2 linked regions of the Geothrix sp. 21YS21S-2 genome follow. The main gene of each other region encodes a partner of the protein of the gene in region 2 in a complex. Links are inferred from orthologs where the notes say so. Each region holds a gene or a part of one and is shown on either strand. Other genes may lie near its edges. The genes, in order: mnmG and RAH40_RS14530.

The links.
Region 1: the proteins of RAH40_RS14530 (region 2) and mnmG are in contact, whole or in part, in a solved structure (PDB 9HIP), measured with the Escherichia coli proteins. The link is inferred for Geothrix sp. 21YS21S-2 from one-to-one orthologs.

The regions. Positions count from the first base shown.
Region 1 is NZ_CP132910.1:3,449,579-3,464,163, forward strand. What follows is about bases 7,281-10,266. They hold mnmG (tRNA uridine-5-carboxymethylaminomethyl(34) synthesis enzyme MnmG), read left to right. Parts: upstream 7,281-7,829; coding sequence 7,830-9,704; downstream 9,705-10,266. Other genes in these bases: RAH40_RS15205 (hypothetical protein), read left to right, coding at 7,281-7,581; RAH40_RS15210 (YtxH domain-containing protein), read left to right, coding at 7,574-7,798; galU (UTP--glucose-1-phosphate uridylyltransferase GalU), read right to left, coding at 9,760-10,266. Also shown: RAH40_RS15165 (ABC transporter ATP-binding protein), read right to left, coding at 1-1,256; RAH40_RS15170 (BMP family protein), read right to left, coding at 1,326-2,324; RAH40_RS15175 (nucleoside deaminase), read left to right, coding at 2,478-2,972; fsa (fructose-6-phosphate aldolase), read right to left, coding at 3,000-3,647; thyX (FAD-dependent thymidylate synthase), read left to right, coding at 3,800-4,480; RAH40_RS15190 (aminotransferase class V-fold PLP-dependent enzyme), read left to right, coding at 4,477-5,682; RAH40_RS15195 (DUF192 domain-containing protein), read left to right, coding at 5,717-6,223; pssA (CDP-diacylglycerol--serine O-phosphatidyltransferase), read right to left, coding at 6,224-7,066; more of RAH40_RS15205, read left to right, coding at 7,195-7,280; more of galU, read right to left, coding at 10,267-10,638; RAH40_RS15225 (sensor histidine kinase), read right to left, coding at 10,645-12,243; RAH40_RS15230 (CHAD domain-containing protein), read right to left, coding at 12,240-13,139; excinuclease ABC subunit UvrA, read left to right, coding at 13,221-14,585. UniProt on the Escherichia coli protein: NAD-binding protein involved in the addition of a carboxymethylaminomethyl (cmnm) group at the wobble position (U34) of certain tRNAs, forming tRNA-cmnm(5)s(2)U34.
Region 2 is NZ_CP132910.1:3,302,107-3,316,629, forward strand. The notes cover bases 7,448-10,371. They hold RAH40_RS14530 (tRNA modification GTPase), read left to right. Parts: upstream 7,448-8,219; coding sequence 8,220-9,524; downstream 9,525-10,371. Other genes in these bases: yidC (membrane protein insertase YidC), read left to right, coding at 7,448-7,726; RAH40_RS14525 (R3H domain-containing nucleic acid-binding protein), read left to right, coding at 7,739-8,203; gatB (Asp-tRNA(Asn)/Glu-tRNA(Gln) amidotransferase subunit GatB), read left to right, coding at 9,549-10,371. Outside these bases: gyrA (DNA gyrase subunit A), read right to left, coding at 1-55; gyrB (DNA topoisomerase (ATP-hydrolyzing) subunit B), read right to left, coding at 117-2,624; dnaN (DNA polymerase III subunit beta), read right to left, coding at 2,660-3,787; chromosomal replication initiator protein DnaA, read right to left, coding at 4,013-5,392; rpmH (50S ribosomal protein L34), read left to right, coding at 5,614-5,748; RAH40_RS14515 (ribonuclease P protein component), read left to right, coding at 5,811-6,122; more of yidC, read left to right, coding at 6,119-7,447; more of gatB, read left to right, coding at 10,372-11,003; RAH40_RS14540 (hypothetical protein), read left to right, coding at 11,013-11,291; RAH40_RS14545 (PLP-dependent aspartate aminotransferase family protein), read left to right, coding at 11,366-12,562; sulfur carrier protein ThiS, read left to right, coding at 12,566-12,766; bifunctional diaminohydroxyphosphoribosylaminopyrimidine deaminase/5-amino-6-(5-phosphoribosylamino)uracil reductase RibD, read right to left, coding at 12,767-13,906; signal recognition particle-docking protein FtsY, read right to left, coding at 13,899-14,523. UniProt on the Escherichia coli protein: Exhibits a very high intrinsic GTPase hydrolysis rate. Involved in the addition of a carboxymethylaminomethyl (cmnm) group at the wobble position (U34) of certain tRNAs, forming tRNA-cmnm(5)s(2)U34.

The sequences.
Region 1 (14,585 bases), 150 kb from region 2 along the record:
CGGGCGAGGATCACCTTCTGGATGTTGCCCCCGGACAGGGAGCCCCCCGCCGCTGAGGTGGAGGAGCAGCGGATGTCGAAGGACCCCTTGAGGGTCTCGGCGTTGCGGGCGATCTCCCCCAGCTTGAGCACCACGGACCAGCTGAACTGCGGGGTGGGGAAGTCCTTGAGGACCAGGTTCTCCTTCACCGTGAACCTGGGCACGATGCCCTCGTGGTGCCGATCCTCGGGAATGTAGCCCAGGCCCGCGGCGATCATGGCCGCGGGGCTCCGGTTGGTCATGTCCTTGTCCAGGAACCGGACCGTGCCTGATTCCACGTGCCGCAGGCCCGTGAGCGCCTCGGCCAGCTCCCGCTGTCCGTTGCCGGAGACGCCGGCCAGGCCGAGGATCTCGCCGGCATGCACTTCCAGGTTGAGCCCGTCGAGGGCGAAGTGCCCGCGGTCGCCGCGCACCTTCAGGTCCCGGGCCTGCAGGATGGCCGGGCCCTCCACCAGCAGGCCCTCGTTGCGGGGCAGGTGGATCTCGCGGCCGGTCATGAGCGCGGCCAGCTCCGCCGGCGTGTGGTCCTCGGTGCGTCCGTTGAAGACCACCGCGCCGTGGCGCAGGATCGCTACCCGGTGGCTGAGTTCCTTCACTTCGTGGAGCTTGTGGCTGATGAAGATGATGGAGAGCTCGGCCGTCATGCGCTTGAGCCGGTCGATGAGATCGTCGGTCTCCTGCGGGGTGAGGGCGGAGGTGGGCTCGTCCAGGATGAGCAGCTGGGCGCCGAAGCAGAGGGTCTTGATGAGCTCCACCCGCTGCTGCTCGCCCACGGAGAGCTGCCAGACATAGGCATCGGGGTTCACCGGCAGCTCGTGGTGCTCGGAGACCTCGAGGATCCTCGCCCGGGTGGCCTTGAGATCCAGGTTCATGAACTTGTGGTGCTGCTTCAGGCCCAGGGCCACGTTCTCGGTCACCGTCATGTTGGGCACGAGCATGAAGTTCTGGTGCACCATGCCGATGCCCCGGGCGTAGGCGTCGTTGGGGGTGTGGAAGCGCACCTCCTCCCCGTTGATCGATATCGTCCCCGCGTCGGGCTGGTAGAGGCCCGCCAGGATGTTCATGAGGGTGGACTTCCCGGCCCCGTTCTCGCCCACGAGGGCCAGCACCTCGCCGCGGGCGACCCGCATGGAGACGTTGTTGCACGCCAGGATGCCGGGGAAGCGCTTGGTGATGCCGGAAAGCTGGAGCTCGTTGATGGGCTCGGCTGTTGCCATGGGGGTCTCCGGTAGAGAACGGACCCCGGTATGCCTAGGGCAGACCGGGGTCCATGTTCCGGTGTTGCCTTAGAATTTGACGGCTTTCCAGTCCAGCTTGAGCTTGCCGGCGGTGAGATCGGCCTTGGCCTTGTCCACGGCCTTCCTGATGGCCGGGGTCAGGACCTTGCCCACCTTGTCGTTGTAGGCGAAGACGAAGCCCTTGTTGGCGAAGTTGAGGGGGATGTTCTCCCCGCCCTTGACGCCGGCCTCGCGCTTGGCGATGAGGACTTCGACCACCGTGGTGTAGTTGTAGCTGGAGGCCGCGAGCACCCGGGGGGACTCGGCCACGTGCAGCTGGGAGATGTCCTGGCCCGCCCACCAGATGTTCTTGTCGGCGCTGGCGGCGACGGCGCGCAGGGCGCCCATGGCCTGCTGGGAGGAACCGGTGAGGAAGTCCGCTCCGGCCTTCATCTGGGTCTGGGCCAGCTCGGAGGCCTTCACGAAGTCGCCGAAGCTGCCCGTGTGGGCGACCTTGACGTTGACCTTGGGGTTCGCGGCCTTGGCGCCGAGGACGAAGCCGCGGTCGTACCGGGCGGCGTCACCGCCGTCGACGGGACCCACGAGGCCCACGGTATTGGTCTTGGTGACCATGCCGGCGATGATGCCGTTCAGGTAGCCGGTCTCCTCGCTCTCGGGCATGTAGGTGAAGACGTTCTTGCCGCCGATGTCGGCGCTGGTGCCGAACACGAAGGTCGTGTCCTTGAAGTCGGGGGCCATCTCGTTGACCAGGTTCTTGTACTGGGCGCCGTGGCAGATGATGATGTCGAACTTCTTGGAGGCGTACTGCCGGGCAGCGGAACCCGCGTCCACCGGCTTCATCTTCTCGCTGTAGCTGTACTCGACCTTGGCTTCGCCGTATTCCTTCTGCACGGCCTTGATGGCGTCGTGCATGGACTGGCACCAGCCCTTGTCGTCCACGGTGGACTCGACGATGAGGGCGATCTTGACCTTGGCCTTGGGGGGGGCTGCGGAGAGCCCGCAGGTGAATGCAAAGACCGCTCCTAGAGCGAGAACTGGCTTCCTCATGGTCTGCCTCCTGGTTGGGGTGAAGGGATTTGTCGTTCGCAAGTGTACCCGGTCCCGGGCGGATGACTGGTTTTTTTCCTGGAATAATAAAAATTTGTCCACCCCGTTGCCTTACCCTGGTAGCCTCCCCGGCAACGAAACGGAGGTTTCCCCATGGTCGACCAGCCCGGACCCACGTCCGCCCAGATCCTGCGCCATCTGCGCCGGGCCAACGCCATCGCCGCCCGGGCCGTGGCCATGGGCCACCACCCCTTCGGGGCCCTGCTCGTGGCCCCCGACCACGAGACGGTTCTCCTGGAGCAGGGCAACGTCAGCACCGTGAACCACGCCGAAAGCGTCCTGGCCCGCACCGCGGACATGAACTTCTCTTCAGACTATCTCTGGGAATGCACGCTTTACACCACTGTGGAGCCCTGCGCCATGTGCGCGGCGACCCAGTACTGGGCCAATATCGGCCGGCTGGTCTACGGCCTGGATGAGCGGCGCCTGCTGGAGCTGACCGGGGACGACCCGGAGAACCCGACCATGGACGTGCCGGCGCGCTACATCTATGCCCACAGCCAGAAGGCGATCCAGGTCACCGGGCCGGTCCTGGAGGTGGAAGGGGAGATCGCCGAACTGCACCGGGGCTTCTGGAAGAGGACGTAGATCCTTCCTCGCCGAGGAAAACAGGATCTATCGGCCGCTCTTCTTCCAGTCGGCCAGGAAGCCTTCGATGCCCTTGTCGGTCAGGGGATGGGCCAGCATCTGGTCGAAGACCTTCGTGGGGATCGTCGCCACGTGGGCGCCGGCCAGGGCGGACTCGGTGACGTGGCGGGGGCTGCGGATGGAGGCGGAGAGGACGTTGGTCTCCAGGTCGTAGTTGGTGAAGATCGTCACCAGGTCCTCGATGAGCTCCATGCCCACGGCGTTGATGTCGTCCAGGCGGCCCACGAAGGGGCTCACGTAGGTGGCGCCGGCCTTGGCGGCCATGAGGCCCTGGGTGGCGCTGAAGCAGAGGGTGACGTTGGTGCGGATGCCCTCGGCCTTGAAGGCGTGGGTGGCCTTGAGGCCCTCGGCGGTCAGCGGCACCTTCACCACGACGTTCTTGTGGATCTTGGCCAGGAGGCGGCCCTCCTTGATCATGGTGGGGGCGTCCAGGGCGATGACCTCGGCGGAGATGGGGCCGTCCACGATGGCGCAGATCTCCTCGATGATCGCCTCGAAGGGCTTGCCGGATTCCTTGGCGATGAGGCTGGGGTTGGTCGTGACGCCGTCCAGGATCCCCCATTCGTTGATGCGCTTGATTTCGCTGATGTTGGCAGTGTCGATGAAGAATTTCATGGGGTCTCCGGTGGGGCCTGGAGGTCGCGCGCCCCGTCGACGTCGGGACCGGCCGGGGCGCGCGGGGTTCGCCTGCCAAGCACCCCCATTCTCGCAGGTCCCCGGGGGCGCAGGAAGTGGCCCTGGTTACAATGGGGCTCAGGAGACCTCCCATGCCCTTGACCGAACTGGCCGTCCTGGACCGCGGATTCGTGAAGCTGGTGGACCACATGGGGTCCGACCTCAGCGTGGTGAACGCCGCACGGGTGTCCTTCGGAAAGCGCAAGGAGGTGTACGACGAGGCGGACGGCAAGCTCATTTCGTACCTGGCCGAGCACGACCACACCTCGCCCTTCCGGCACACGGCTCTAACTTTTCATGTGAAGGCACCGATCTTCGTCTTCCGGCAGTGGATGAAACACCGCATTGCCAGCGAATTTAATGAAATCAGCGGCCGCTATGTGGAGTTCCCAGAAGATGAATTCTTTGTTCCCGAGACCTTTCGCCGCCAAGCCAAGGTGAACAAGCAGGGATCCGAGGGCCAGGTGGACGGCGAGGCGAGAGACCAGGCCCACGCCCTGTTCCTGGACGCCTGCCGGAACGCCGTCGCCCAATACAAGAAACTCATCAGCCTGGGCGTCTGCCGCGAGCAGGCCCGCTGCGTGCTGCCCCTGGGGCTCTACTCCGAGGTCTACTGGACGGTCAGCCTCCAGGCGGCGGCCCACTTCATCCGGCTGCGCACCGACGGCCACGCCCAGTGGGAGATCCAGCAGTACGCCCACGCGGTGCGCCGCATGGTCGAGGAGCTCTTCCCCAACTCCCTCAAGGCCCTCCTGGAGAACGTCCACCCGTGACCCTCCCGCCCCTCAATCCCGCCCTGTTCCACCTGGACGCCGACCACCTCTGGCTCATGCACTGCTCCGAGGGACCCGTGCCCCGGTCGGTGGTGCGCAGCATCCGGGCCTACCTCCACAAGGAGCTGTGGCCCTGGGAGCTGAAGTGGAAGGAGGACTACCTGGGCATCCCGGACGCCCTGCGCCGGGAGGCCGCCAGGATCGTGGGCGGCGAGGCCGCGGACATCACCCTCACCCCCTCCACGTCGTCGGGCCTGGTGGCCGTGGCCCAGGGGATGCGCTGGAGCCGCGGGGACGAGGTGGTGGCGCCCCTGGGGGAGTTCCCCACCAACATCTGGCCCTGGAAGGCCCTGGAGGCGCGCGGCGTGCGGTTCCGGGAGATCCCCCTGTGGGAGGGGCACCAGGCCGGGGCCGCCGCATGGAGCTCCACGCCCCCCGCGGCCGGGGACGACGTGGAAGCCCGCCTGCTGGCCGCCCTGGGCCACTCCACCCGGGTCCTGGCCGTTTCCTGGGTGCGTTTCCAGGATGGCCTGAGGCTGGACATCGCCTCCCTGGGCGCGGCGTGCCGGGCCCGGGGGGTCCATCTGGTGGTGGACGGCATCCAGGGCGCCGGAACCCTGCCGGCGGACCTGTCGGGGGCCAGCGCCTTCGCCTCGGGCGGGCACAAGGGCCTCCTGGGCCCCCAGGGCCAGGGGTTCCTGTGGACCGACCCGGCCTTCCGCAAGGACCTGATCCCCCTGGGGTCCTGGATGTCGGTGGAGGAGGGCACCGCCTTCGACCGCGCCTCCACGGACCACGACCGCGCGTGGCTCGCGGACGGCCAGCGCATGGAGCCGGGGACCCTGAGCATCGTCTCCTGCGCCGGGGCCCTGGAATCCTTCCGCACCGTGAACGAGGCCGGCATCCCCGCCATCGCCGCCCACATCCGCCTCCTGCAGGAGCGCTTCCTGGAGGGGCTGGCGAAGAACCCCGCCTGGGCCGGGGAGGCCGGGCGCCTGCGGACCTTGCTGGAAGCGGGGCGCCTGGGCTCCATCCTGAGCCTCCACCACGGCGGCCGCGGACCGGCGGCCATGCACGAACTCCTCATGAAGGGCATGCGGCGGGGCGTCTACGCCTCCGTGCGGGAAGGCTACCTGCGGGTGGCCTTCCACGGCTGGCACGAGCCGGAGGACGTGGAACGCGTGGTGGATTGGCTGGAATAGTCGCTCTACCATGGAGGGTCGCCCCGGAGAATCCATGACCCCACTGCTCCTCAGCCTGCTGCTCGCCGCCGCCCCGGTGGTTCCCGACGGGGGGACCGTCGTGGCCAAGGGCCAGAGGTTCCTGGCCGAAGTGGCGCGCACCCCCCAGGAGCAGGCCCTGGGCCTCATGCGCCGGCAGTCCCTGGCCAAGGACCGCTGCATGATCTTCCTCTACCCCGAGGAGGGCAACCGCAGCATCTGGATGAAGAACTGCCTCATCTCCCTGGACGTGGCCTGGGTCAGGGAGGACGGCACCATCGTGGAGACCGCCGAGGCCGTGCCCCCCTGCTCCCCCATGCGGGGCGACGACTGCCCCACCTACGGCGGGGCCGTGCTGTCCCGGCACTTCGTGGAGTTCCCCTCAGGCACCCTCCGGCGCCTGGCCCTGCGCAAGGGGGACCGCCTGGGATGGAGCCTGGTCCTCAGTGACGGCGCCACCGTCACCGGCGGCCTCCCGGTGCCCGCCGAGGGCGCGAAGCACAAGAAGGGCAAGAAGAAGTAGCTACCCGACCGGGACGTCGGCCTCGGGGACCTTCTTGACGGGGGGCTCGACGCCCCTCCACCCGGTCCTCCAGGCCAGGTTCATGGCCAGGGAGCCCAGGATGAACGCCGCGAAGAAGTAGACGAAGAACCGCTCCCGCAGCACCGGGATCATGGCCAGGACGAAGAGGATGGCCAGGGTCAGGAGCCGGGCCGCGCCCGGGCTCGCGGAGCGCTTCTTGAAGCTGGGGAAGCGCACGGTGGAGACCATGAGCAGGCCCACCAGGACCAGCAGGGCCGCAAATACGTAGGCCACCCACGGCCGGGTGGGGGCTTCGGGCCAGCAGAGGATCACTGCGGCGACGCAGGCGGCGCCCGCGGGGATGGGCATGCCCACGAAGAAGCGGGAGTCCACGAACCCGACCTGGACGTTGAACCGGGCCAGGCGCAGGGCCCCGCAGGCCACGAAAAAGAAGGAGGCCCCCCAGCCCACGGCGCGCAGCTGGGGATCGGCCAGGCCGAGCTGGAAGAACCCGTAGCGGTAGGCCAGGATGGCGGGGGCCATGCCGAAGCTGAGGACGTCGGCCAGGGAATCGAGCTGAACGCCGAATTCCGTGGCGGTATTGGTGGCCCGGGCGACGCGGCCGTCCAAACCGTCGAATACACCGGCGGCGAGGAGCAGGCCGGCGCCCCACAGGAAGTTGACGCCCGGGTGGTCACCCGCGGCGTTGATGGACATGACCACGCTGGAAAACCCGCAGAGGACGGACAGCAGCGTGATGGCGGAGGGCAGGGCGAACTTGGACCGGGCCACGACCCGCCGCCGGCGCTCCCGGCGCTCCTCAGGGTTCATTTTCTGTTTCATGTACCCGATTCTCCCACTAAACCCTTGTGAGGCGTGCGAGCAAATTTACCAGTCCGGCTCCGGCACCGATTATGCTGGCAACCCCCTGGAACCCTGCCTACATTGGGAAGACTTGACTGGAGGGATCCATGGACAGGGTGCTGCAATTCGTTCTGGTGGTGGTGCTTCTGGTCCTGACGGGGTTCATCGTTCCCCTCCTGCTCCAGCTCATGCGCACGGCCAAGGCCGTGGAGGCGCTGGCCGAGAGCGCCCGGGAGGACCTGCGGCAGATCTCACGGGACGTGCACCAGACGCGCGAGAGCCTGGACCGGGTGACGGGCCTGGTGGAACGGAGCCTCGAGTTCCCGGCGACCGCGGGAGGCCTGGCCGTGGCCCTGGTGCGGTCCCTGACCGGCCTTTTGGACCGCGGGCCCTCACCTTGGCTGGAGGCCCTCCTGACAGCGGTGAAAATCGGCATATCTTTCTTCAAGCGGCCCCCTGGGGACGCCACTGAAAAGGAGACGCCACATGAGTGATTCAAGGGATACCACGGGTTCCACGCTGCTGTTCTTTCTCCTGGGTGCCGCGGTGGGCGCGGTGGTGGTGGCCCTCACCACCCCGAAGACGGGCCGGGAGCTGCGGGGCGACCTCAAGGACATGTCCAACAAGGTTCGCGACAAGGCCCGCCGCCTCGGCAACGAGATCTATTCCAACGCTGCCGACGGCGTGTCCGACGAGGCGTCCCGGGGCTGATCCCGTATAGACTGGGTGCCGTGGGGCATTCATGCAGCTGGTGGTCATAGGAGGCGGGCACGCGGGCATCGAGGCGGCGAACATCGCGGCCAGGATGGGGATGCCCACGGTCCTCCTCACCATGAATCTGGACCAGCTCGGCCAGATGAGTTGCAACCCCAGCATCGGCGGGGTGGGCAAGGGGCACATGGTGCGCGAACTGGACGCCCTGGGCGGTGCCATGGGCCGGCTCGCGGATGCCACGGGCATCCACTTCCGCATTCTCAACGCCAGCCGCGGGGTGGCCGTGCGGGGCCCCCGGGCCCAGGCCGACCGGGTCAAGTACCGCACCGCCTCCCGCAACCACCTGGAGCGCCTCCCCGGCCTGCGCCTCGCCCAGGGCCTGGCAGCCGAGCTGAAGTGGGCCGGGGGCCGGCTCTGCGGCGTGGACCTGGTGGACGGCTCCTTCCTCCCTTGCGACGCGGTGGTGGTCACGTCCGGCACCTTCCTGAACGGCAAGGTCCTCATCGGGGAGCGCAAGCTGGATTCCGGGCGCGCCGGGGAGCCCCCCTCCACCCATCTGGCCCAGCAGCTGCGGGCGCTGGGACTGCGTTGCCGGCGCCTGAAGACCGGCACCAGCCCGCGGGTCAACGCCGACACCATCGACTTCAGCCTCCTCGAGCCCCAGTGGGGGGACCCGGTGCCCCGCCCCTTCAGTTTCTTCAGTCCGGGGATCCACCAGCGGCAGGTGCCCTGCCACATCGTGCACACCACGGCGGAGACCGAGCGCGCGGTGCGGGAGAACCTGGGGCGGTCCTCCATGTACGGGGGCCACGTGGAAGGGGTGGGCCCGCGCTACTGCCCCTCCATCGAGGACAAGTTCGTGAAGTTCCCCGGCAAGGACAGCCACCAGATCTTCGTGGAGCCCGATTCCCTCGAGACCCGGGAGATCTACCTGGCCGGCCTTTCCACCTCCATGCCCGTGGACGTCCAGGAACGCATGGTGCGAAGCCTCCCGGGCTTCTCCCGCGCCGAGATCCTGCGCCCCGGCTACGCCATCGAGTACGACAGCTTCGACCCCCTCCAGCTCACCCGGGGCCTCCAGGTGAAGGACCTCCCGGGCGTCTGGTTCGCCGGGCAGATCAACGGCACCACCGGCTACGAGGAGGCCGCGGGGCAGGGCCTCATGGCCGGCGTCAACGCCGTGCGGAGCCTGCGCGGCCAGGAGCCCGTCGTCCTGGGGCGGGACCAGGCCTACATCGGCGTCATGATCGACGACCTGGTCACCAAGGGCACCGACGAGCCCTACCGCATGCTCACTGCCCGGGCCGAGCACCGCCTGGCCCTGGCCTGCGACCTCGCCGACGCGCGGCTCCTGGACGTGGCCCGGGAGGTGGGGGCCCTGTCCCCCGGGGAGCTGGCCACGGTGGAGGCGCGCATGGATCGCCGCGTCCGCCTGCGGGAGCAGTGCGAGGCGGCGTGGGTGGCCCCCACCTCCCCCTTCGGCCCCGTCGCCGTCCGGGCCGGCCTGACCCTGGCCTCGGGCATGACGCTGCTGGACCTCCTCCGGCGCCAGCAGATCACCCCGGAGCTGGCCGACGCCGCCCTGGACCTGCTGGACGGCTGGAATCTTCCCCAGGAAGGCTGGGATCCCGACTGGGAGCGGGACATCCTGCTCTTCGAGACGCGCTACCAGGCCTTCCACGAACGGGAGACCCGCCTTCTCCAGGGCCAGCGCGCCTGGGACCACGTGCGGATCCCCGTGGACTTCCGGGTGGAGCACCTGCCCGGCCTGAGCACGGAAGTGAAGGAGAAGCTCCAGCGCCACCGCCCCGAGACCCTGGGCCAGGCCTCCCGGATCCCCGGCATCACCCACGCCGCCGTGACCCTCCTGCACCTGCTCCTGGAGCGGAACCGCCCCGCCTGAAGTCAGGTATTTTCCCTTCTCGCCGAGGCAGCCGAGGTTCGCCGAAAAAGCTCGGTCAACCCAGTCTTTTCACCAGGTCCTTCAGATACTCCAGGAACGGCTCCCGCAGGTCGTCCCGCTTCAGGGCGAACTCCACGTTGGCCTTCAGGTAGTCCAGCTTGTCCCCGGTGTCGAAACGCCGCGCCGGGATGGGCGCCGCCACCAGTCGCCCCGCCTCGGCCATGACCATCAGCGCGTCGGTGAGCTGGTACTCCCCGCCCACGCCGGGCTTGATGCGGGCCAGGTGCTCGAAGACCTCGGGCAGCACCACGTACCTCCCGACCACGGCCCACCGGCTGGGGGCATCCTCGGGCCGGGGCTTCTCCACGATGTGGTCGACGTCCCACCAGGGCAGGCCGGGGGATCCCGGCCTGCTCACGATGCCGTAGCGGGACACGTGGCTCTCGGGCACCTCCTGCACGCCCACCACGGACTTGCCCGTGGCCTCGTAGGCGGCGATGAGCGCGCCCAGGGCGGGGTCGTCCTCGTCGAAGACGTCGTCGCCCAGGAGGAGGGCGAAGGGCTCGTCCCCCACGGCGTGCCGGGCGCAGAGCACGGCGTGGCCCAGGCCCAGGGGCTCGCCCTGGCGCACGTAGGAGAACTGGCCCAGGTGGGTGATGCCCTGGACGAGCTTGAGGTCCTCGCTCTTGCCCCGCCGGTCCAGGGCCTCCTCGAGCTCGAAGGCCACGTCGAAGTGGTTCTCGATGGCCTGCTTGCCGCGACCCGTGATGAGGACGATGTTCTCGATCCCGGCGTGGATGGCCTCCTCGACCACGTGCTGGATGACGGGCTTGTCCACCAGGGGCAGCATCTCCTTGGGCTGGGCCTTGGTGGCCGGCAGGAACCGGGTTCCCAGGCCCGCGACGGGGATGACGGCTTTCCGGATCTTCTGCATGGCCAATTATGGCATGGCGGGGAGGGGGAAGCGCATGGTGGTGCCCTTGCCCTCCTCGCTCTCGATGTGGATCTCGCCTCCGTGGGCCCGGATGATCTCGCGGCAGATGGCCAGCCCCAGGCCGGTGCCCTTGCCGTCGGGCTTGGTGGTGAACATGGGCTTGAAGACCTTGGGCAGCACCTCCGGCGGGATGCCCATGCCCGTGTCGGCGAGGCTCACCAGCCAGCGGCGCCCCTCGGGGTCGGGCTCCACCGTCAGGTCAAGACGGCCCCCGTCGGGCATGGCGTCCACGGAGTTGTTCACCATGTTCAGGAAGAGCTGCTCCATCTGCTTGCGGTCAACGTGCAGCACGCAGGGATCCGGCGCCTGGAGGCCGAAGGTCACCCCGTGGCTGGCCAGCGTCGGGCTCCAGAGGCGCTGGAGATCGGCCATCAGGGGCCCCAGGGGCACGGGCTCGGGGTGGATCCGGGGCCGGCGGGTCGTGCTCATCATCTTCCGGACGATGTCCCCCACCCGCTCGATCTGGCCGCGGATGACGCCCAGGCGGTCCCGGGTGCGTTCGGAGACGTCGCTCTGCCCCTCCAGGAGCTGCAGGTGGCTGTTGACCAGGTTGAGCGGGGTTCCCACCTCGTGGGCAAAGGCCGCCGTGAGCTGGCCGGCGACGGCCAGCCGCTCCTGCTGGCTCAGCTCCTCCCGCAGCAGGGCGTTGCCCTCCATGAGGTTCTCGAGCTCCTGGTTCTTGGCCTGGAGGGCCGAGAGGGCGTCGTGGATGCGGTTCTGGAGGCCTGCGTTGAGGCCCTTGATCTCGGCGATGAGCTGCTCCCGTTCCAGGGAGGCGCGCTCGAGCTGGGCCGCCATGAGGTTGAAGCGGTTGGCGATGATCCCCAGCTCGTCGTTGCTGCGCACGTCCGTGCGGGCCGAGGGATCCCCCCGCTCCAGGCGGGTCATGGCGTCCGTGATGCTGCGGATGGGCTCGGTGACCACCGTGGCTAGGATCACCCACAGCAGGATGAACTCGCCCAGGAGCACGAAGGGAAGCCTGACGTAGGTGTTCCGGAGGTTGTGGTCCCACACCGTCTCCCAGTGCTCCAGGTCGCAGTAGGTGCGGATCAGGCCCAGGGGCGGCTGGCCCTTCTTGGGATTCTTGATGGGCAGGTAGAACTTCCAGGCCCGGTTGCCGGTGTTGAGGTCCACCAGCTCGGCCTGGGGCCCGCCCCGCATGTAGCTGCCGATCTCCTTGCCGAAGGTCACCCCCGCGTCGTCCGCGGAGGACGTGACCAGGGCCACCTCGTCGGCGCCCTCCCGCCTGAACACGTCGATCTGGAAGATGCTGCGGTCCTCGCCCGCCAGGCCTTCCAGGAGCTCCTCGAGGGCGCGCTGGTTCTTGAAGTCGTGCAGGTCCTTGTCCCAGCGCTGGAGGATCTCCGTCTCCACCACCGACGAGGTCTCCCAGGCCAGGTTCCGGGTGTAGTTGAGGATCTCCCGGCGGCTGTTGCGCGTGATGGAGTAGGCCACGGCGATGGTGAGCAGGCTGGTCACGAGGGCCGTGACGATGAAGAGCTTGGCGTGGAGGCTGCGGAACCACCCCAGGGGGACGTATTTCATGGGTTCCCTTCACCGGGCAGGCCGAGGCCCTCCCTCAGCGCGGTCCTGAACGCGGCCAGCGGCATGCCCGCGGCCGCGATCCGGAACCGCTCGTAGGCGCCCAGCCGGGCTTCGCCCACGTAGGCCAGGAGCTCCAGCGTCCCCGAGGCGAGCCGGGCGCGGCTCCTCGCCGCCAGGCCCTCGTAGAGATCCTGGAGGAGCTCCTCCAGCATGGCGAGGTCATGGTGCTCCCCCAGGGCCGTCTGGAGTTCCTTGAGCTGTCTGAGCCGGGCCTCGGGCGGGGCCTCGAAGGCCGCTCCCAGGACCTCCAGGGCATAGCGGAACCGCTTGACCCGGATGCGCGCCGCGTGGAGGGCGGGCGGGTCCTCCCGTTCCAGGAGCCCCGGCAGGGGCGAGAACGCCGCCTCCAGCCTCGGGTCCAGCGCGTCCCAGACGTCCGCGGCCAGGTTTCCGGGAAGGAAGGGGTCGGGAAGGCTGGGCACCTTGAGGAGGTCGGGCAGGCGCTTCAGGGAGAGGCCCTCCAGGTCCCGGGCCATGGCGCGGCGGGCCTTGCCCCGCTTGGCTTCGAGCACCTCCAGGGCGTGCTCCAGGGCCGAGCCCGTGGCCAGCCCCGGCACCGCGAGGCGCTCCAGCCACGCGCTGTGCACGTCCAGCTCCCGGGTCAGGCCCAGGGCCCGGGTGAGCTCGCGCAGCCTGCGTCCCTGGCGCCGGAAGCCGGGGTACAGCTCGGGCCGCACCAGATCGAGGACGCTCCGCAGCCTCCGGGAGCCCACCCGCACCTGATGGAGCCCTTCGGGGTCCTGCTGCCAGGCCGGGTCCGCCAGGAGCCCGGCAAGGTGGTCCACCCGCGCCTCCAGGGCGCGGTGCAGGAGGATGCTGAGTTCCAGGGCATGCATGTGACCATCATAGAGAAGAAATAATCCGCACGCCGTTCCCGGATGCGAAATTTTGGCGTAAAATCCCTGGACGAGGTACGGATGGACAGCATCAACATCAAGGGCGCCCGGGAGCACAATCTCAAGAACGTGGACCTGGTCCTTCCCCGGAACAAGCTGGTCGTCATCACGGGGCTGTCCGGCAGCGGCAAGTCGAGCCTGGCCTTCGACACCCTCTACGCCGAGGGGCAGCGGCGCTACGTGGAGAGCCTGTCCGCCTACGCCCGCCAGTTCCTGGACCAGATGGAGAAGCCCGACGTGGACAGCATCGAGGGGCTGTCCCCCGCCATCTCCATCGAGCAGAAGACCACCAGCCGCAACCCGCGTTCCACCGTGGCCACCGTCACCGAGATCTACGACTACCTTCGGCTCCTCTTCGCCCGGGTGGGCCAGCCCCAGTGCATGGCCTGCGGCCAGCCCATCGCCAGCCAGACCATCCAGGAGATGGCGGACCAGATCCTCGCCCAGCCCCAGGGGATGAAGATCCAGGTGCTCGCCCCGGTGGTGCGCGCCCGCAAGGGCGAGTACAAGAAGCTCCTGGCCGACCTGATGAAGCGCGGCTACATCCGGGCGCGGGTCAACGGGGCGATGCTGGACCTCACCGACGGCGTCCCCGACCTGGACAAGCAGAAGAAGCACACCATCGAGGTGGTCATCGACCGCCTCAAGAACGCCGAGGGCATCAGCACGCGCCTGGCCGACAGCCTCGAGATCGCCTGCAACCTCGCCGAGGGCTCCGCCCTGGTGGACCTGGGGGGAACCGAGCGCCTCTTCTCCTCCAAGCTCGCCTGCAACAACGCCAAGTGCCAGCGCTTCGGCATGGGCATCCCGGACCTGGAGCCCCGCTCCTTCAGCTTCAACTCGCCCTTCGGGGCCTGCCCCACCTGCGACGGCCTGGGCTTCAAGCGCCAGTTCGCCGAGGAGCTGATCGTGCCCAACCCCGAGCTGAGCATCAGCCAGGGCTGCATCGTCGCCAGCGGCTGGAAGTCCGCCGGGGAGGACGGGTGGCGGGCCCAGTTCCTGGGCCAGCTCTCCAAGGCCCTGGCCTTCAGCCTGGACACGCCCTGGAAGAAGCTCTCCGCCGACGTGCGCCGCGTGCTCCTCTACGGCCTGGACCGCAAGATGAAGTTCGTCTACCAGAACAAGGGCAACCGCTACGAGTTCATGCACAACTTCGAGGGCGTCGTGGGCAACCTCGAGCGCCGCTACCGGGAGACCTCCAGCGAGGAGATCCGCGCCGAGATGGAGGAATCCATGCGGATCACCCCCTGCGAGGCCTGCGACGGCACCCGGCTCAAGCCCGAGATCCTGTCGGTTTTCGTGGGGGGCCTCCACATCGCCGCCGTGAGCGCCATGAGCGTGCGGGACGCCCGGGTGTGGTTCGGGAACCTGCGCCTGGAGGGCAAG
Region 2 (14,523 bases):
ACTTCCGCATTTCCTTTTCTATCTCGATGGGCTCGATTCGCTGGTTCTGGGTCATTCAGGCTTCCATTCGTTCCACGTGGAACAGGTGCGAAAAAGGCAAGGTTTTCAAGGGGAACTTAGACGTCGATGTTCTCGGCCAGCAGGGCGTTGTTCTCGATGAACCGCCTGCGGGGCTCCACGGTGTCGCCCATGAGGATCGTGAAGATCTCGTCGGCCTCCACCGCGTCGTCCACCTGGACCTGCAGCAGCGTGCGCCGCGTAGGATCCATGGTCGTCTCCCACAGCTGCTCGGGGTTCATCTCGCCCAGCCCCTTGTAGCGCTGGATGCCGAGCCCCCGCTTGCCTTCCTCGAGGATCATGACGAGCATCTCCTCGGCGTTGGCGAAACTGAGTTCCTTGGATTTGGTCGTGATGCCCGCCTCGGGTTCCTCGCCTTCCACCGGGGCGGCGGGCGCATTGCTCCGGCGGAGCTTGAGGCCGCCCCCCTGGAAGGTGGCCAGGTCCGTGTGGAGGGCCTTCAGCCGGCGGAACTCGCCCCAGTGGGAGACCTGTTCATCGATCCACAGGGTGATGGGCCGGGAGAGGTGCATGCGGGTCAGGCGCAGGCGGTGCACGGCGGGGATGGTGACCCCGTCCACCACCTCGGCGGGGATGGTCTCGAGTTCGCATTCGCCGAGCTTCTTGGCCAGGAGCCGGACCATGAGCTGCCCCAGATCCTCGTCCGACCCGAAGCGGGCCTCGTCCAGCAGGCCGTCCTCCAGGAGGGCGTCCACCAGGGGCCGGGCGTAGCCGCGCCGGTCCAGCTTTTCATACAAGTGTTTGACTTCGCCCCACTTCTTCATTTCGCGGACCAGGGCGGGCCCCTGGTGCTCGCTGCCGTCGGGCAGGGTCAGGACCCAGCCGTCCAGGGCCTTGTTGAAGAGGTACTCCTCGAGGGCCCGCTCGTCCTTGAGATACCGCTCCTGCTTGCCCTTCTTGACCTTGTAGAGCGGCGGCTGGGCGATGTACAGGTGGCCGCGGAGCACCAGCTCGGGCATCTGGCGGTAGAAGAAGGTCAGCAGCAGGGTCCGGATGTGGGCCCCGTCCACGTCGGCGTCGGTCATGAGCACGATCTTGTGGTAGCGGAGGTTCTCCACCTTGAAATCCTCGGCGCCGATGCCGGTCCCGAGGGCCTGGATGAGGATCCGCAGCTCGTTGGAGCCCAGGATCCGGTCGAACCGCGCCTTTTCGACATTGAGGACCTTGCCCTTGAGCGGGAGGATGGCCTGGGTGCGCCGTTCGCGACCCTGCTTGGCCGAACCGCCGGCCGAATCACCCTCCACCAGGAAGATCTCCGACTGGGCCGGGTCCTTCTCCTGGCAGTCCGCCAGCTTGCCGGGTAACCCGGCGCTGTCCAGCGTGCCCTTGCGCCGGGTGAGCTCGCGGGCCTTGCGGGCCGCCTCCCGGGCGCGTGCCGCCTCGATGGCCTTTTCCAGGATGGCCTTGGCCTCCCTCGGGTTCTCCTCGAAGAAGCTGGTGAGGCGGTCGTAGACGATGGTCTGGACGATGCCCTTCACTTCACTGGAGACCAGCTTGTCCTTGGTCTGGCTGCTGAACTTGGGATCGGGCACCTTGGCCGAGATGACCGCCGTCAGCCCTTCCCGGACGTCCTCGCCCGAGAGCGTGACCTTGGCGGACTTGAGCAGGTTGTTCTTCTCAGCGTAAGTATTGATAACGCGAGTCATTGCCGCGCGGAACCCCTCGAGGTGCGCGCCGCCGTCGCGGTTGCGGATGTTGTTGGTGAAACAGTAGAGCGTCTCCTGGTAGGTGTCGTTCCACTGGAGGCTCACTTCCACCGCGATGTCGGACTTGGTGTCCTCGATATGGATGGGGGGCTTGTGCAGGACGGCCTTGTTCCGGTTCAGGTGCTCCACGAAGGCGTCGATGCCGCCGGCGTTGAAGAAGTCGTGATGCTCCCCGCTGCGCTCGTCGGTGATGCGGATGTGGACGCCCTTGTTGAGGTAGCTCAGTTCCCGCAGGCGCTGGCTGAGGATCTCGAAGGAGAAGTCGAGCTTGAGGTGGAAGATCTCCTCGTCGGGCTTGAAGCGCACCCGGGTGCCCCGGCGCGTGGTGGGCCCCAGGAGGGCCAGGGGGGCGTCGGCCTTGCCCTGGGTGAAGGTCATGGCGTGCTCCTTCCCGTCGCGCCATATGGTGAGCCACAGGCGCCGGGAAAGGGCATTGACGCAGGAGACGCCGACGCCGTGGAGGCCGCCGGAGATCTTGTAGGAGTTGTCGTCGAACTTTCCGCCGGCGTGGAGGACGGTCATGATCACTTCCGCCGCGGACCGGTTCTCCTCCTTGTGGAGGTCGGTGGGGATGCCCCGGCCGTTGTCCTCCACCGAGCAGCTGCCGTCGTCGTGGATGTAGACGTCCACCCGGGTGCAGTAGCCCGCAAGGGCCTCGTCCACGGCGTTGTCCACCACCTCGTAGACCATCTGGTGGAGGCCGCTGCCGTCGTCCGTGTCACCGATGTACATGCCGGGGCGCTTCCGGACGGCTTCCAGATCGCGCAGCACGGTGATGTTGTCGGCGGTGTAGGTGGGTTCCGTTTCCTGCTGTTTGGCCTTGCTAACTTCTTCGGTCATCAATACTCGCTTTTCCTGGTTTCAGGGGGTGTTGGCTAGCTGGGATTCGCGAACTTAACGGGCATCAGGATGTACCTGAAGCTCATATCCTCGATGCTGGGGGACATGAAGATGCCCTGTCCCACATCGTCCTTGAACTGGTAGACGACCTCCTCGCCGGGGATGCGCTCGAGGAGCTCGGTGAGGTAGTCGATGTTGAAGGCCAGCTCCAGGGGGTTCTCCTCCCCGGTGAAGCTGATGGTGCCCTGGTTGACGCCTTCGTCGGGATGCTGGAAGAAGACGCGCAGGTTCGGGAATTCGAAGAAAAGCCGCACGTTCTTGTTGTAGTCGTCCTTCTTCAGGCCGACGACCCGCAGCGTCTTGAGGAAGTCCTCCCGGTCGACGATGACCTTGCGGGGCAGTTCGGAGGGCAGGACCTTCTCGTAGGCGGGGTAGTTGCCCGTGACCCGCCGGGTGGAGAACTTGAGGCCGGGCTGGTCCATGAAGAGGCTGCGCTCGTCCCAGGAGAGGGTGAGGTGTCCGTCGTCGCCCAGGCTCGAGGGCAGGAGGTCCAGGGCGCGCCGGGGGACGATGATGCGGGCGTCGGCCTCGAGGCCCGTCTCCATGGGGACTTCCACCACCGCCAGGCGGAACCCGTCCGTCGAGACGACGCGGATGAACTTGCGGCCCATGTGCAGGAGCACGCCCGAAAGCGCGGGCTTGGTGGCGTCCTTGCTCACGGAGATCGAACCGAGGTTGATCGCCTTGCGGAACAGGGCGGAAGGCACGACGACGCTGGGAAGGCCGGCCTCGGGCTTGGGCAGCTCCGGGAAGCCTTCGCCGGGCTGGATGTTGTGCTCCGAGTTGAAGCCCTTGGCGCGCAGCCAGATGCGGTTGCCGGTATCGGGCCACTCCAGGGTGAGCAGGCCGTCGGGGTAGACCCTCACGGTCTCCACGAACTTCTTGCCGGGGATGGCGACGGTCCGGTTGCCGCGCCCCTCGACGGGGATGACGGCCTCGAAGGCCAGTTCCATGTCGGTGGCCTTCAGTGTCATCTCGTGGTCCTGAACTTCCACCAGGACGTGCTGGAGGATGGGCAGCGTCACCCGGCGTTCCAGCGCGTGCTTGAGTATCCCGAGCGTCTTATCAAGACGTTCCTTGGAAACCTGTACTTGAAAGTTCATGATTCACCCTGATTATGCTGAGTGGCGGGCCAACCTGCGGAAATGACAGTCAAACCCTTAGTGTATCTGGAAAGGACGCCTCTGGGCAGGTGTGGGTCTCGGAGGCGGTGATGCGGATTGCGGGCCCGAGCCCGGAAGGGGATCACCCTGGGCGGGCCTTCTCCGCAGCGGATCCACAGGGGGGTCGGGCCCGGAGTGTGGAAACGTAACTTAAGATCTTTAATATCATTGGATGCTGTTGAGCAGGGAGTGCACCAGCTTGTGGAAATCGGCATCCTTCTGCATGCGGTTCTTCACCGAGTCCAGGGCGTTCATGACCGTGGAATGGTGCATGCCGTTGAAACTGTTGCCGATTTCGGTGAAGGAGGCGGCGGTGAGTTCGCGCGACAGGTACATGGCCACCTGGCGGGGCAGGAGGATGACCTGCTGGCGGGTCTTCTTCTTCATGAGGTCGCTGAAGGAGATGTTGAAGGTCTCCGCGGTCATCCGGCAGATGCGCTCCATGGAGATGGAGGCGGTGGCCTCGGAGCCCGTCTGCCCCAGGAAGGCCTCCTGGGCCACCCCAAGGCTGGGGGAGACGCCGAGGAAGCTGCTCTGGAACACCACGCGGGTGAGCAGGCCCTCCAGGTCGCGCACGCTGCCCTTGGCCTTGTGGGCGATGAAGGTGATGACGTCCTCGGGCACCTCGGGAAGGTCCTTGAAGACCTCGTCGTCGAGCTTCTTGCGCAGGATCGCCACCCGGGTCTCGAAGTCGGGGGGCTGGATATCGGCCGTGAGGCCCCATTTGCAGCGCGTGATGAGGCGGTCGTGGAGGCCCTCGAGCCGCTGGGGCGGCTTGTCGGAGGTGATGACGATCTGTTTGCCGTACTGGAGGAGGTATTCGAGGATGTAGAAGATCTCCTCCTGGGTGCGCTCCATCTTGCCCAGGGTCTGCACGTCGTCCAGGAGCAGCAGGTCGTTCTGCTGGTATTTCTTGCGCATGGGCTCGGTGTTCTTGGCCCGGATGGCGATGGTGAGCTCGTTGAAGAAGTTGTCCACCTTGAGGTAGGCCACCCGGAGGTTGGGCGCCTTGGCGAGGATGCCCTTGCCGATGCCGATCATCAGGTGGGTCTTGCCCAGCCCGGAGCCTCCATAGATGAAGAGGGGGTTCATGTTGAGGGTTGAATTGGGCTTGCCGTGGCTCTCGACCACGGCGTTGGCGGCGGCGAAGGCCAGCTGGCTGCTGGGGCCCACCACGAAACGGTCGAGGGTGTAGCGGTGGAAGCCCTGGGGGAAGGGCGAGTCCAGGGGGGTCTCCTGGACGGCGGGGTGCGCGCCCTTGCCCTTGGCGGGCTGGACCGGGGCCTTGGCGTCGCCCGCGACCATGAAGGCCAGGCGGAGGTTGGCCAGGTCGCACTGGACGAGGACGTCGTGGAACTCCTCGGCAAGCTGCTGCTCGATCCAGATCCGCGCGGAGGGCGACGGCACCTGGATCAGGAGGGTCGTGCCGTCGAAGTTGACGGCCTTGCACGGCTCGATCCAGTCATGGAAGGTGCGCTCGGGGAGATGGGTGGCCAGGCCTTTGCGAAGGGTTTCCCAGAGAGCGTGTGAATCGTTCGTTTGCATGGGAGGCCCTTTTTTCGATGGTGAACCCGCGCTGCCCGAAGCGGAAAACCGCTGCGGGCCTGGCGTCGGGTTGGTCCCGGAACTCCGGTCTGGATTCGGGAGAACTACTTTATCACCTGGAACCGGAGGTTGGGACCTCTCTTTGGGGTTGAGAGATCGAAGACCTGCTGGTAGCCTCAAAGGTTCGCCCTTTCCCTCCGGATGGGGCCATGAGGTGGATCATGAAGCGGACCTTTCAGCCCAACAACCGTCGCCGCGCCAAGACGCACGGCTTCCTCTCCCGCATGAAGACCAAGAACGGCCGTCTGGTGCTCAAGCGCCGGCGCGCCAAGGGCCGGCACGTCCTCGCACTCTAAGTGCCATGAGGGTGGCCGGGACCTATCGGGTCGTGCGGCGCCAGGATCACGCGGTCCCCGAAGTGGTTCCCCGCCCGCTGCTGGGCAAGGAGCAGGCTTTGGACGTCCGGGTGTGGCGCACGGCCGTAGGCGTCGAGCCCATGCTCCTCGTCAACGCGTCCCGCAAGCAGGGGCGCGCCGTGCAGAGGAACCGGTTCAGGCGCAGGGTCCGGATGGCTTTCCTGCACGTGCTTCGTGAACAACCTTCCTTAGGAGGCAGCCTCGGCGTGGTGTGGGTCCGTCCCGCACGCAGCGCCAAGAAGGGCTGCCCATTCTCGTACCTGGAAATCGTCGGCCAGATCCGTCTGGCCCTGAGCCGTTGGGAATCCCGATGAACAACCGGAATATGGTGATCTTCGTTGTCGCCAGCATCCTCATGCTGGTGGGCTACAACTACGCCATGAACAAGTTCTATCCTCCGAAGCCGGTGCCCCCGGTGGTGAAGATGGCCCAGACGGCCAACCCGGCTCCCGCCGCTCCGGCGATGCCCGTCCCTTCGGCCGCCACAGCTGCCATTCCGGCTGCGGGCGCCGTGGATCCCCAGGCCCGGTTCACCCTCAAGACCTCCGCCCTCGGTCTCACCTGGCGCAAGCAGGACGGCGCCCTCGTGCAGGTCGAATGGAAGGACGGCACCCCCTTCCTCCCCGAGGCCCGCAAGGACAAGGACGGCCATGAGGTCTCCCTGGACTTCCCCGGACTGGGCAGCGCCTTCCAGACCCGCTTCGAAGGCGAACCCGTGGTGACTTCCGTGGAAGGCGGACGGAATGTCGTCTTCACTTCCACCCAGGGGGACAGGCTCACCTACCTGGTGCCCGACAAGGGACATGTGGTCGAGATGCGCTGGTCAAGCCCCCGGGGCGCCGGCCTGAACCTCCTTCCCATGCCCTCCAATCTATTGAATGTGCACAGCTTGGGCCGGGTGTTCACCCTTGACGCCAAGGGCGTCAACGACGTCGCCTGGACCGACATGATGAAGGATCCCTTCTTCAGCTTCGTGGGCGCCAAGCGCAAGGTCCTTCCCCCCGCCTCCTCCAAGCTGGGCATGGACGCCGGCGTGGACCTGAGCTCCAAGGGCCAGCGGGCCTGGTATTTCGCCGCCATCTGGGACGCTTCGGCGACCACCGTGCGCGATGCGGCCCAGGGCTACAACCTCCTTCCCGACGCTTCCGGCAACGCCTCGGCCCGCCTCTACCTGGGCCCCAAGCAGGCCGAGGAGCTGGGCGCCTTCCACGCCCCGGGCCGTCCCGCCGACGGCAAGATCTTCCAGAAGATCCTGGACTTCGGCTTCTTCGGCCTCGTGGCCCAGCTGCTCTTCCTCATCCTGCGCGGCATCCACCAGGTGGTGCCCAACTGGGGCTGGTCGATCGTCCTGCTGACCCTGGTCATCCGCGGCGCCCTGTGGCCCCTGAACACCAAGACCACCGTCCAGATGATCCGCATGAAGGAGCTGGAGCCCCACCAGAAGGCCCTCCAGTCCAAGTACGAGAAGTTCGGCAACGACATGGCCAAGAAGGCCGAGATGCAGAAGGAGCTGATGGCCTTCTACAAGAAGAACGGCCACAACCCCATGGGCGGCTGCCTGCCCATGGTGCTCCAGATGCCCGTGTTCTTCGCCCTCTGGTCCATGCTGAACGCCGTCTACGAGCTGCGGCACGCGCCCTTCGCGTTCTGGCTCAAGGACCTCTCCGCCCAGGACCCCTTCTACGTCCTGCCCATCCTCATGGGCGTCTCCATGATCGTCCAGCAGGCCATGACCCCTTCCGTGGGCGACCCCACCCAGCGCAAGATGATGATGGTCATGATGCCCGTCATGTTCACCTTCTTCTTCGCCTCCACCCCCTCGGGCCTCTGCCTCTACTACCTGATGTTCAACCTCATTGGCATCCTGCAGACCTGGCTGGTCATGCGGTCCTACAAACCCCAGCCTGTGGTGGTCTGATCCGGAGGAAACATGCGCAAGGCCGCTTTGCCCCTTGAACAGGTTCCCGAACGCGTCGCCCAGTTGTGCGGCCACCTGGGCCTGAAGGTCACCGCCGAGCCCGGCCCCTCCGGGGACGAGACGCTCTTCCCCAACCGGATCGTGCTGGATGGCCCGGACGCCCATTGGCTTGCCGCCAACAAGGGCCTCGGCCTGGACGCCCTCCAGTTCCTGGTGCACGAGGCCCAGGGGGAGCGGGAGGAGAACCGGCAGGCCTACCTGGACGTCCAGTCCTTCCGCCTCTTCCGCATGAAGGAAGTGGTGGCCATGGCCGCAATGGCTGCCGAGCGGGCCAAGACCCTGGGCAGCTACACCTTCGCCTCCCTGAGCCCCCGGGAGCGCCGCTGGGTGCACCTGGTGCTCAGCCGGCAGCCCGGCTTCACCACGGAGAGCGAAGGCACCGGCACCTTCAAGGCCCTGAAGGTATCCCGGGTCTAGACCCCCGGGGGTCAGCATGCTCGACCCCATCTGCGCCCCGGCGACCCCGCTCCTGCCCTCGGCCATCGCCGTGGTGCGGGTTTCGGGTTCCGGGCTGGCTGATCGCCTAAGGCCCCTGGTGACCCTGCCTGCCGCCCGGCAGGCCGGCCTGCGGACCCTTGTCTGGGACGGCTACCGGGAGCGCTGCCTGGTGCTCCACTTTCCGGGGCCCGGAAGCTACACGGGCGAGGACCTGGTTGAATTCCAGCTGCACGGCAACCCTCTCCTGGTGCGGCGCTTCCTGGAGCATCTGGGGGGGATGGGCATCCGCATGGCGGAGCCCGGCGAATTCAGCCGGCGGGCCCTGCTCAACGGCAAGCAGTCGCTCCTGGAGGTGGAGGCCCTCCGGGATCTGGTGGCCGCGGCCACGGACACCCAGCTGCGTCAGGCCCAGGCCCGGAGCGGCGGCGTGCCGGCCTGGGTCGCCGGGGCCAGGGCGGCCCTGGCCCCCTGGATGGCCCGGGCCGAGGCCAGCGTGGACTATGGGGAGGACGAGGGCATCGGCCTGGATGTGGAGGCCATGCAGGCCGCCCTGGCCCCGGCCGCCGCCCTGTTCCACGTGGAACAGGGCAGGGCGGCGGGGGCGAAGTGGCTCCGGGACGGTATCCGGATCGCGCTGGTGGGCCGGCCCAACGCCGGGAAGAGCACCCTTTTCAACGCCATGTCCGGCCAGGACCGGGCCATCGTGACGGATCTTCCCGGCACGACCCGGGACGTGCTGGAGGTGCGGGCCCAGTGGGCGGGCCTCCCGCTCTACCTTTTCGACACGGCGGGGCTGCGCCATGCCGAGGACCCGGTGGAGCGCCTGGGGGTGGCCCGGGTTCGGGAGGTGCTGGAGCAGGTGGACCTGATCCTCCATCTGGTGCCCCTGCCGGACGCCGCACCGGACCCGGATATCCTGGAGCGGCTGGAGCCCTTCCGGGCCAAGGTGCTCACGGTGCGCAACCAGTCGGACCTGGGGGGAAACCCCTGCGGAGATCCCTGCGTCTCCGCGGCCGCGGGCGACCTGGAACCCCTGGCGGAGGCGCTCCGCCGGAGGTTCCTGGGGGCCCTGGCGCCGGACGCGTGCCTGGGCGCGCTGGATACGGCCCGGCAACGCGGGATCCTCGATGACCTGGTGGTGCAGATGGACCTCCTGGGCCAGCTGGGACCCGCCTCGCCCCCCGAGCTGGCCGCGTCCCTGCTCCAAGGCGCCTGGGGCCTCCTGGCGCGGCTCACCGGGGAGGACCGGGCGGAGACCTCCCTGGATCAGCTGTTCTCAGGGTTCTGCCTGGGGAAGTGACTTAGACTGGATCCGGAGTGCCACATGAATCCTGGTTTCGAGGCGGTCATCGGTCTGGAGGTCCACGTCCAGCTGTCGACCCGGTCAAAGATGTTCTGCGGCTGTCCCAATGCCTACGGTGGGGAACCCAATTCCCGCACGTGCCCGGTGTGCCTGGGCCTGCCCGGGGCCCTCCCGGCGCTCAACGCGGCGGCGGTATCCGCCGCCCTGCGCCTCGGCCTGGCGGTGGACGCGGATCTTCAGCCTCGGAGCACCTTCTACCGCAAGCAGTACGTCTACCCCGACCTGCCCAAGGGCTACCAGATCACCCAGGGGCCGGTGGCCATCGTCGAGAACGGGCATGTCATGATCCCGGGGGATCCGGTGGTGCGGGGATCCGAAGGCCCCGTTCGGGCGGGCATCGAGCGCGCCCACCTGGAGGAGGACGCGGGGAAGTCCATCCACGATGCCCACGGGCGGCATTCCCAGGTGGACCTGAACCGGGCCGGGGTGCCGCTCCTGGAGATCGTGGGCGCGCCCGACCTGCGCAGCGCCCAGGAGGCCTCGGACTACCTGAAGACCCTCCACCGGCTGGTGACGTTCCTGGGCATCTGCGACGGGAACCTGGAGGAAGGGTCCTTCCGCGCCGATGCCAATATCAGCGTGCGGCGTCCCGGGGAGCCCCTTGGCACCCGGGTGGAGATCAAGAACCTCAATTCGTTCCGGTTCGTGCGCATGGCCCTGGACTACGAGATCGCCCGGCAGACGGCCCTTTTGGAAAAGGGCGAACGCTTCGATCAGGAAACCCGGGGCTGGGACGCGGACAAGGGCGAGACCCGGAGCCAGCGGAGCAAGGAAGCGGCCATGGACTACCGCTACTTCCCGGAGCCGGACCTGCCTGCCCTGATCCTCACCGGGACGGAGATCGAGGCGGCGCGCGCGGCCCTGCCGGAGCTGCCGGAGGCCCGCTGCAGGCGGTTCATGGCCCAGCACGGCCTGACCGCCTACGAGGCCGGGATGCTGGTCCAGACGCCCGCCTTCGCGGCCTACTTCGAGGAGGTGGCCCGGTGCTCCGGCAACGGCAAGCAGGCCGCGAACTGGATGCTGGGCGAAGTGAGCCGGACGTTGAACGAAGGCTCGGGAAGGCTCGAGGAGCTGGGATTGCCACCCGAACACCTGGGCGAGCTGATCCGCCTGGTGGTGGAGGGCGTCATCAACCTGAATACCGCCAAGGAGGTGGTCTTCCCTGCGCTGCTGAAGGGGGAGGGGACCCCTGCCGGGCTGGTGCGGAGCCGGGGGCTTGCGCAGGTGACGGACCGTGCCGCCGTGCAGGAACTGGTGGACGGGGTGCTTGCGGCCCACCCGGGCCAGGTCGCGGAGTTCCGCGCCGGGAAGGTGGCCCTGCGGGGGTTCCTGGTGGGGCAGGTCATGAAGGCCGGCAAGGGGCAGGTCGATCCCAGGCTGGTGAACGAAGCCATCGACGAAGCGCTGGCACGGTAGGAGGACCCCATGGAGGAACGGCCCGAGGATCCCAGGGAAGGGCCGCCGCACGGGGGCGACCCGGATGCATGGAAATCCGTGGTCATGGGGCAGGCCTCCCGGGACCTGGTGCCGCCGCACCCCGAACCTCCGGAGACCCTGGAGGCGGAACTGGAGCGGGAGGCGCTGGAGGACCCCGCGGCCCATTCCAGGGAGGACCCCAACCCGCAGCCGACCCTCTGGCGGCTGGTGGTGCTCATCGTCGTGGCCGTGGCCGCGCTGTCGGTGGTGTTCGGCCTGGCAAGGTGACATGGAGGCTGCTGCCTGGGGGTGATACCATGGCCGCGATGCGGGGCGCGCCAATGCCCCCTGGGGAGTAAAGCATGGATCCGAAGGGTTGGGGCCTGAGCACGACTGCCATCCACGCCGGCAAGGGGCACAACGGAACCCGTTCCGTGACCACGCCCATCTTCCAGACCTCGGTCTTCGAACTCATGGAAAACGCCGAGGGCGCGGAGTTCGCGAACGCCATCGAACCGCCGCAGTTCTATACGCGGTGGGGCAATCCCAATTTCAGCGAGGTCCAGCAGGTGGTGGCCTCCCTTGAAGGGGCCGAGCGTGCGCTCGTGACCAGCTCGGGCATGAGTGCCTTCTCCACGGTCTTCGAAACCTTCTTGCAGCCGGGCGACCACGTGGTGGCCCCGGCCGCCGTGTACCTGGGTACCGAGCAGCTCCTGCGGCGCTGGGAGGCCCGCAAGGGCCTGAAGGTCACGTGGGTAGCCAATACCCTGGATGTGGCTGAATGGGACGAGGCCGTCACGGAACGGACCCGGCTGATCCTGACGGAGACGCCCTCCAATCCCACCCTGGCCGTCACGGACCTGGCCGCCATCGCCGCCATTGGCAGGCGCAAGGGCGTTCGAACCGTCGCCGACAACACCTTCGCGACCCCCATCTTCACCAAGCCGGTGGAACTGGGCATCGACCTGAGCATTTCCAGCGCCACCAAGTACCTGGGCGGCCACTCGGACCTGGTGGCCGGGGTCATCGCCGGCAGCGAGGCCGATATCACGGCCTGCTGGGCGACGGCCAAGCTCACGGGTCCCACCCTGGATCCCATCGCCGCGTGGCTGCTGCACCGGGGCCTGAAGACCCTCTACCTCCGGGTGCGCCGGGCTTCCGACAACGCGCAGTCCCTTGCCGCCTGGCTGCTTTGGCAGCCCCAGGTCGCCCGGGTGGACTACCCGGGCACGAAGGACCATCCGGGCCACGACGTGGCCACGCGGCAGATGCATGGCGGCTTCGGGGCCATGATGAGCTTCGAGCTGCGGGGTGGCCTGGTGGCCGGACAACGGTTCTGCGAGGCCCTCGGGATCATCACCCGGGCGGTGAGCCTGGGCGGGGTGGAAAGCCTCATCCAGCACCCGGCCAGCATGAGCCACCTGCGCACGGCCCCCGACGTGAAGGCCCGGCTGGGGATCACGGACGGACTCCTGCGCTTTTCCGTGGGCATCGAGGACGAGGCGGACCTCAAGGCGGACCTGGAGACCGGGTTCCTGGCCGCCGATGCGGCGAGGTAGGACGTGCGGCTGATCCTCAACGGCAAGGAACGGGAGACGCCCGACCTGGGCACGGTGGCGGACCTGGCCCAGTGGCTCATGCTCCCGGCCTTCGGCAGCGCCGTGGAGCTGAACGGGGTGGTGGTGCGCAAGGGCAGCTTCGGGACCACGTCCCTGAAGGACATGGACAGCCTGGAAGTGGTCCGCCTGGTGGGCGGGGGCTGATCAGAGCACGGCCAGCACGTCCCAGGATCCGCCAGGGAAGGCGGAGCGGGCCCTCAGGACGCCCAGCCGGGACACGTCCAGCTTGACCGGCGCGCCATGGGCGGGTTCGTCCGAGACGAAGCGGTGGAACTCGTCCACAAGGCCTTCCTCCAGGAGGCGGCGGGCCAGGATGCCGCCGCCTTCGAAGAGGACGCGTCCGACGCCCCGGGCCGCCAGTTCGTGGAGCAGGTGCTTCAGGCTGATGCCTCCGGGGCCCGGGGGCAACTGGAGGTCCTCCACGCCGCGGATGGGCGCACAGTCCTCCACGAGGGCCCTCAGGACGGGTTGGCCGGCAACGGGCAGCCATACCTTGCGGGTCCCGGGAAGCCGCCCCTGGCTGTCCAGGACCACCCGCAGGGCCTGCCGATGGGGGGCGGTAGGGTGGGGCCAGCGGTCGGTGAGCCGGGGATCATCCACCTCCACGGTCCAACGGCCCACGACCAGGGCCTCGGTGGCCCGGCGCAGGGCGTGGGCGAGGTTCTGGATTTCCGGGGAGGTCACCTGGGTGCTCTGGCCTTCTGGCCCCAGCGAGCCGTCGGCCCCAAGGGCCAACTTGAGCACCACCCAGGGAAGGCCCGTGCGGATCAGCTTGAAGAAGGGGGCGTGGAAGCGGGAACAGGCCAGCCCCAGGACGGATTCCGTCACCTGGATGCCGTGGGACCGGAGGATGGCGATGCCCCCGCCGTCGACCCGGGGGTTGGGGTCCTTGACGCCCACAACCACCCGGGTGACGCCGGCGCGGATGAGTGCGTCGGTGCAGGGGGGGGTGCGGCCGTGGTGGCAGCAGGGCTCGAGCGTCACGTAGGCCGTGGCGCCCCGGGTGTCCTGGTCCCTCAGTTCCGCGTCCCGGAGGGCCATGATCTCGCCGTGGGGGTCGCCGGCCCGCGTGTGGACGCCCTGGCCGATGACGGTCCCATCCTGCACGAGGACGCAGCCCACGGGCGGGTTGGGGCTGCTGAGGCCCACGCCCGACATGCCCTGGCGGATGGCCAGAGCCATGAAATGCTCGTCCCCCGTCAGGGTGGCCGGGTCCGGGAAGGGCCCGCCGCAGGCCAGTTCCCAGGCAAGGAACTCGGTGAGGGGCAGGGGTGCTTCACACATCGAGGAGGCCATCCACGAAGGTCTCGGGATCGAAGGGAATCAGGTCGTCCACCTGTTCGCCCACGCCCACGAAGGCGATGGGGAGCTTCAGACGTTCCAGGATGGCCACGGCCACGCCGCCCTTGGCGCTGCCGTCCAGCTTCGTGAGGATGAGGTCCGTGATGCCGGCGGCCTGCTTGAAGGCCTCGGCCTGGACGAGGCCGTTCTGGCCGGTCGTTGCGTCCAGGATGAGGATCACGCGGTGCGGGGCCTCGGGGATGACCTTCTGGAGGCTGCGGCGGATCTTCTCCAGTTCCCGCATGAGATGGTCCTTGGTGTGGAGCCGCCCGGCGGTGTCCACCAGCACCCAGGGGATGCCCTTGGCCAGGGCGCTGGTGGCGCCGTCGTAGGCGATGGCGGCGGGGTCGCCTCCCATCTGGTTGCGGATGACCGGAACGCCCGCGCGCTTGCCCCACAGCTCCAGCTGATCGATGGCGGCGGCCCGGAAGGTGTCGCCGGCGACCACGAGGACCTCCTCCCCCCGTTCCTTGAGGTGGGCGGCGAGCTTGCCCAGGGTGGTGGTCTTGCCCACCCCGTTCACGCCCACCAGGAGGCACACCTGGGTTCCCTGGCTGGCG